One region of the Bradyrhizobium sp. AZCC 1610 genome, then DNA from elsewhere that is predicted to be linked to it. Evidence: riboswitches for the same ligand, from Rfam matches in the RefSeq annotation. Region 1 holds a riboswitch; the other holds the start of a gene.
What was found. Region 1 has a riboswitch for cobalamin ahead of V1279_RS29140 (ribonucleoside-diphosphate reductase subunit alpha). Riboswitches for the same ligand answer to the same signal wherever they lie in the genome.
Positions count from the first base shown of each region.

Region 1 (3,409 bases):
AAATGGCTGAAAAAGCATAGTCTTGCGAAGAAAAGCCGATTGATTTGCAAAGTTTGCGAAGGTGACGCAATGAAAAAGACCTTCATGGGCGTGCGGTTGAAAAGACTGCGTGAGGAGCAGCGCCTGACGCAGGCAGCACTTGCCGGCAAACTCGGGATCTCCCTGAGCTACCTCAACCAATTGGAAAACAATCAGCGGCCGCTGACCGTGCCGGTGCTGCTGGCGCTCAATTCGGTATTTGGCCTGGACGTGCAGTCGTTCGCCGAGGGCGACGAAGCGCGCTTGATCTCGGACCTCCGCGAAGCGCTGGCGGACCCTTCATTGGGCGAGACGATCGCTATCGCTGAACTTCGCGAGCTTGCGCAGAACATGCCTGCGGTCGGGCGCGCGCTGGTCAACCTCAACCGCAAATATCGCCACGCCGCCGAGCAATATGCGGCCATCTCCGCGCGGCTCGGCGACGACCGTCAGGCTGCAGCCGCGGTTCCGCCGTCCACGCCGTTCGAGGAAGTCCGCGACTTCTTCTATCTGCAGCACAACTACATTGCTGAGCTCGACGATGCGGCGGAAGCGATCGCCGGCGGCATGGAGTTACCCATCGGGCGGATGACGCCGGGCCTGGTGTCGTATCTCGAAAGCCGGCACGGCGTGACTGTCCTGATCGAGGCGAGCGACGAGTTGGGATCGGGAACGCAGCGCCTGTTCGATGGCCGCACACGAATGCTGCGGTTGTCGCCGAGCCTTGATCCGGGCCAGCAGGCGTTTCAGCTCGCGACGCAGATCGCCATTCTGGAACTGGACGAGGCGATACGTTCGATCGTTGACAAGGCAAAGTTCACCAGCCACGAATCGCGCGGCCTCGCCCGCATCGGGCTCGCAAACTATTTCGCCGGTGCGCTGATTTTGCCTTACGCCGCTTTCCTGACGGAAGCGGAGCGGTGCCGCTACGACATCGAGTTGCTCAGTCACCGGTTCGGCGTCGGCTTTGAAACGATCTGTCACCGGCTGAGCACCCTGCAGCGCCATAACGCGCGGGGCGTGCCGTTCTTCTTTATCCGCGTCGATCGCGCCGGAAACATATCGAAGCGACAATCGGCGACCGATTTCCATTTTTCGCGGGTCGGCGGGACCTGTCCGCTGTGGAACGTTTATGAGGCCTTCGCCAACCCGGGGCGTATCCTGACGCAGTTGGCGCGGATGCCTGATGAGCGAACCTATCTCTGGGTTGCCCGGACGGTGTCGCACGGCAGCGGAGGCTACGGAGCGCCTGCCAAGACGTTTGCGGTCGCCCTGGGATGCGATGTTCGCCATGCGGAGCGAATCGTCTATTCGCAGGGCCTCAAGATCGATCCGTCACTGGCGACGCCGATCGGCATGGGCTGCAAGGTTTGCGAACGGCCGGATTGTCCGCAGCGCGCGTTTCCACCGGTCGGCCGCGCCCTCCGAATCGACGAGACGCGATCCCGATTCGCGCCCTATGCCACGTCATGATCCGACATAGCCGGGATATCGGGGAAAACGGCTTTCACGCGGAGAAAGAATCGGCTTTCCGTGTTTCCCATCCCTCTGCGGAAATTTTTTTGGAAATTGAGGGCATCGATCTCCCGCGCCCATTGACATTTCGTTGCGAATATTACCATATATAGACGTCACGGTCCGCTGGATCGCAAGATTTGGTGGCTAAGAGGGAAGTCGGTGTATCGCGCGTTTGGCGAGAATCTGACGCTGCCCCCGCAACTGTAAGCAGTGAGTTGCTCCCGATTCACGTCACTGATGCGGCCACGCATTGGGAAGACCGGGTGCAACGGCGACCTGCGAGCCAGGAGACCTGCCGCGACACCGAAAAACGTCCACGGGCGGGGTGTCCCGGCGGTCGCTCGCAGATTCTTGCCCTGCCTTGCGCCGGGCATCCTATGCAGCGTCGCCTCAAGACATCCAGCCCCAACAACACTACGGGGTCTGCCGATGTCGCAATCTTCTCAACTCGTTTCTCCCGAAGCCAAAGGCGCTCCCTTTCTCGCGTTGCGCACCGAATCGTCAACTTCGCCGGAGGGTGCGTTGCCGATGCAGGTGATCCGCCGCAACGGCACGGTTTCGAAATTCGACGCCAGCAAGATTTCGGTCGCGATGACCAAGGCGTTTCTCGCGGTCGAGGGGCATGGCGCGGCCGCTTCCCGCCGCGTCCATGAAATCGTCGAGCAACTGACTTCCGAAGTCGTCGGCGCGCTGTCGCGCCGGATGAGCGAGGGGCGCACCTTTCATATCGAGGACGTGCAAGACCAGGTCGAACTCGCCTTGATGCGGAGCGAGCACCACAAGGTCGCGCGCGCCTATGTGCTGTATCGCGAGGAGCGCACGCGCCAACGCGCAGGACAGGACGCGGCCAACGCCGCTCAGCCGTCGGGCGAGCCTTCGCTGCGCGTCACGCTGGCGAGCGGCGTGCAGGTCCCGCTCAATATCGCGCGTCTGACGCTGATCATCGAAGAGTCCTGCGGCGGTCTCGAGGGCGTGGCCGCCGCGGCCGTGCTCGCCGAAACGCAGCGCAATCTCTATGACGGCATCGGCGAGGGCGAACTGGCGTTGGCGTCGGTGATGGCTGCGCGCACGCTGGTAGAGCAGGAGCCGAACTACGCCTATGTCAGCGCGCGGCTGCTGCTGGACAAGCTGCGCACCGAGGTGCTGTCTTTTGTGGAGGGGACGCCGACCAGCGCCTCGCAGGCCGACATGGCCGTGCGCTACGGCGAATATTTCCCGGCCTACATCAAGACCGGCATCAAGGCTGAACTGCTCGATCCTGATCTGGCGCGGTTCGACCTGAAAAAGCTCGCCGCGGCGCTGAAGCCGGAGCGCGATCTGGCGTTCCAGTTTTTGGGCATGCAAACGCTCTACGACCGCTATTTCCTGCATGAGCGCGGCAATCGCATCGAATTGCCGCAGGCGTTCTTCATGCGCGTCGCCATGGGTCTTGCGCTGCGCGAGATCGACCGCGAGGCACGTGCCATCGAGTTCTACGATTTGCTGTCGTCGTTCGACTTCATGGCTTCGACACCGACGCTGTTCAATTCGGGAACGCTGCGGCCGCAACTGTCGTCCTGCTTCCTCACCACCGTTGCCGACGATCTTGACGGTATCTTCAAGTCGGTCAAGGACAACGCGCTGCTGGCGAAATATTCCGGCGGGCTCGGCAATGACTGGACCCGCGTGCGCGGGCTCGGCGCCCACATCAAGGGCACCAATGGCGAAAGCCAGGGCGTGGTGCCGTTCCTCAAAGTTGCGAACGACACCGCGATCGCGGTCAACCAGGGCGGTAAACGCAAGGGCGCGGTCTGCGCCTATCTCGAGACCTGGCACATCGACATCGAGGAGTTCCTCGACCTGCGCAAGAATACCGGCGACGATCGCCGCCGCA
Region 1 is NZ_JAZHRR010000001.1:5,919,910-5,923,318, reverse strand. It holds gene V1279_RS29145 (short-chain fatty acyl-CoA regulator family protein) at 70-1,491, shown strand; cobalamin riboswitch at 1,636-1,850, shown strand; gene V1279_RS29140 (ribonucleoside-diphosphate reductase subunit alpha) at 1,966-3,409, shown strand, end outside.

Region 2 (3,409 bases), 5.9 Mb from region 1:
TGAGCCGGTGCTCGAGCCCGACGTGCAAGGCGTATTGCGTCTCGTTGCTGTCCAGCGGCGAGGCCTGATCGCTGCAATTAAAGAACATGGCGCAACCGGGCGCGTTGGCGTCGAACCGATCCCGGGCGCTCAGGCTGGTGTTTTGAATCCTGGCGCCATAGGAGAAATCGGTCGTCGGCAACAGGCCTACCGTGTGCTGCCAGTAGCCGGCCAGCGTCTGCTGCGACAGATCGTAGATGTGGGTCGGCGCAAGGCCCTTGAACGCCCCGCGGTCCTGGCGGAACGTCGCATCGTAATAATCGATGCCGGTCAGGATATGTGAGGGCACCCCGAGGATCGAGTTCTTGATGCTCAATCGTGGCGTGATCGACCAGGTCTGCAATGACGCGTCATTATAGGTGGAGGAGAAACTCGGAAGTGGCGATGCAAACGGTATCGCGCCGAAGAATCCGCTTTGCGTTTTCTTGTCTCTGACGCCGCCATCGACGATCAGTTCGGCGCCGTTCCACAGGGTCTTGGTGAAGCCGGCGGTCGCGCTGGCGCCCTGCTGGTTGCCGTAATCGAACGGCGTATTTGTACCCCTGCGATCGGTGACGAGCTGATTTAGCCCGATCGAGGGATCGACGGTGCGTCCGCCCGGAAAGCCGAGCTTCTGGTCGTCGCCAGTCACCGTAAGGAAGGCCTTGAGGTCGGGCGTGGTGTAGTTGAGATTGCCGACGCCGTTGCGCTGGTCGAGCGCGTTATTGGCGCGATAGCCGTCGGACTTGATGGCGTTGCCGTAGAACGACGTCGACCACGGTCCCGAGTTAAGCGCAGTCGAAACCGACGCCATGCGCTGATTGAAGGAGCCGACACCGGCCTCGGCGCGCATGGCGACAGGCGGCCCGCCGACGCCGTTCTTCAGGACGATGTTGATAACGCCGCCGACTGCATTGTCGCCGTAGAGCACCGCGCCGCTGTTGCCGCGCGTGATTTCAATGCGCTCGATCGAATCGCGCGGAATGGTCGAAAAATCGACGCCGGCCATGTCGATGTCGTTGAGCCTTCGGCCGTTGATGAGAACCAGGGTATTTGAGGTCGCGAACGCGCCAAATCCGCGGAGGTCGACGCTGGTCTTGGCGCCGTTGACGCCGCCATACAGGCTGGTCAGCTGCACGCCGGGCGTTTGCGCGATGATTTCCTGCAACGTTTGTGCGGGCGAATGCGCTATCTCTTCGGCGGTAATAACGGTCGCCGCCGTGCCGACGATGCCTGAAAACTGCCGGCCGCCGCTGCCGTCCGCGCCTTGCGAGGCGCTTTGCGATGCGACGTTCGAGCCGGGCCCGGCGGCGGGCCGCGTGCCGGTCGACGGCGCAGCCGCCGGCACGACGCGGCGTGACGTCGATCCCTCGTCGTAGGTTGGCTTGGCGCGGGTCCGGTTCGGATCGGTGGGCGAGGTGACCTCGATCGGCGGCAATTGCTCGACCGTCGTCTGCTGCGCCTCTGCGCCGGAAATGCCAAGCGATACGGTGGTTATCAGGAAACTGGAGGCAAGCCAGAAGCGGCGCTGCCGCGTGGCGCTGGTGGAAGACATGGTTCAGACCTCGGTATGACGTCAGTGGCACGTCACAGCGAACCAAGTCTCACCATGTGCTAACACAGCTTAGGTGAAGCTAATGCCTGTACTCCCCGACCGACATCTTCGCGTGTGACCACGGCTGACGGCAGGTCTCCTGGCTCGCGGGTCGCTACCCTTCGTCGCCTTCCCAGGACCGAGATTCCCAGTGGCCTATGACGAAGGATTCGCCGCTTACAGTTGCGGGGGCAGCCGCGGAATAGGGGAGCTTCCCCGCACCGCATTCCCTTTTGATCCCCAAAACGGGAACCGTCGGGAACTATGGTAGAAGTTTGTCAAAGTCCGAGTCAATCCGCCTTGGGCGCGCTCGCGGTCCTCACTGGGCGAGTGCGCTATTTTTGCCGCATGAGCACGCCTGCCTGCGCTCCTGTACCGGGGCGCGGGTAAAACTGCTTTAGGACGATCGATGAGTGTTGAGGCCGTAACCGTGACCAACGAGGATGCCGCGCGCCGCCGGATCGGCGCGACGGCGGCGCTTGCCGTTCTCGTTGTGCTGCTGGTGCTGATCTCGCTCGGCATCGGGCCGGTGCGGCTGTCGCCGCTTGCGGTGACGGAAGCGCTGTTCGGCGGCGGCAGCGACGTGGCGCAGGTTATCGTGCGCGAAATCCGCCTGCCGCGGACGCTGCTGGCGCTGGCGATCGGCGCCATCCTCGGGCTATCAGGCGCGTCGCTGCAGGGCCTGCTGCGCAATCCGCTGGCTTCGCCCTCGCTGTTCGGCGCGCCGCAATCGGCAGCGTTCGGCGCCGTGCTGGTGATCGCGCTGGGGCTGGCCGACGTGCGCTCCTACGCGCTGCCGGTCGCGGCGATCTGTGCGGCGTTCGTTTCGGTGTTCGTGCTGCTCTCGATCGCCGGCCGCAATGCGGGGCTTTTGATCCTCATTCTCTCGGGGCTTGCGATTTCGAGCTTTGCCGGCGCGGCCACCGCACTGGTGATGAACCTCTCCAGCAACCCGTTCGTGGTGCTGGAGATCGCGTTCTGGCTGCTCGGCTCGCTGGAGGATCGCAGCTTTCAGCACGTTTTCCTTGCGCTGCCGTTTATCATTGCCGGTGCGACCATGCTGTTCAGCCAGCGCCATGCCTTTCGCGCGCTGAGCCTGGGCGAGGAAACCGCGCAAAGCCTCGGTGTAGATGTCGGACGTCTGCGGCTGTTCGTGATTTCGGGCGTCGCGCTCGGCGTCGGCGGCGCGGTCGCCGTCACCGGCACCATCGGATTCATCGGGCTTGTTGCACCCCATCTGATGCGGCCGTTGATCGGCCACGACCCGGGGCGGCTGTTGGTGCCGAGCGCGCTCGCAGGCTCGGCGCTGTTGCTGGCGGCCGATATTGCGGTGCGCATCATTCCCTCGACATCGGATATCAAGGTCGGCGTGCTGACTTCGATCATCGGCGTTCCGTTCTTCCTCTATCTGATCATGCGCGAGCGCCGCTCGCTCGGCGGAGGGGTCGCATGAGCGAAACGGCGCTTCTGATCGCAAAGGGACTCGGCGTGCGGCTCGCCGGCCGCGTCGTGCTGAAAGACGTCTCGCTGGCGCTGGAAGCTGGACATCTGGTGGCGCTGGTCGGGCCGAACGGCGCCGGCAAGACCACGCTGTTACGGGCACTGGCGGGATTGATCCCGTCCGAGGGCGAGATCGAGATCGGCGGCCAAACCTTGTCGTCGCTGCCACTGCGCGAAAGGGCAAAACGCTTCGGCTATTTGCCCCAGGGGCATGTCGTGCACTGGCCGCTGCCGGCGCGCGATATCGTGGCGCTCGGCCGCTATCCGCATGGCGCGACCGATCCGGCGCGCCTGTCG
Region 2 is NZ_JAZHRR010000001.1:33,509-36,917, forward strand. It holds gene V1279_RS00135 (TonB-dependent receptor) at 1-1,573, opposite strand, end outside; cobalamin riboswitch at 1,686-1,884, opposite strand; gene V1279_RS00140 (FecCD family ABC transporter permease) at 2,022-3,065, shown strand; gene V1279_RS00145 (ABC transporter ATP-binding protein) at 3,062-3,409, shown strand, end outside.
Region 2: linked by a shared signal. The riboswitch ahead of V1279_RS00135 (TonB-dependent receptor) and the one ahead of V1279_RS29140 (ribonucleoside-diphosphate reductase subunit alpha) in region 1 are both predicted to bind cobalamin.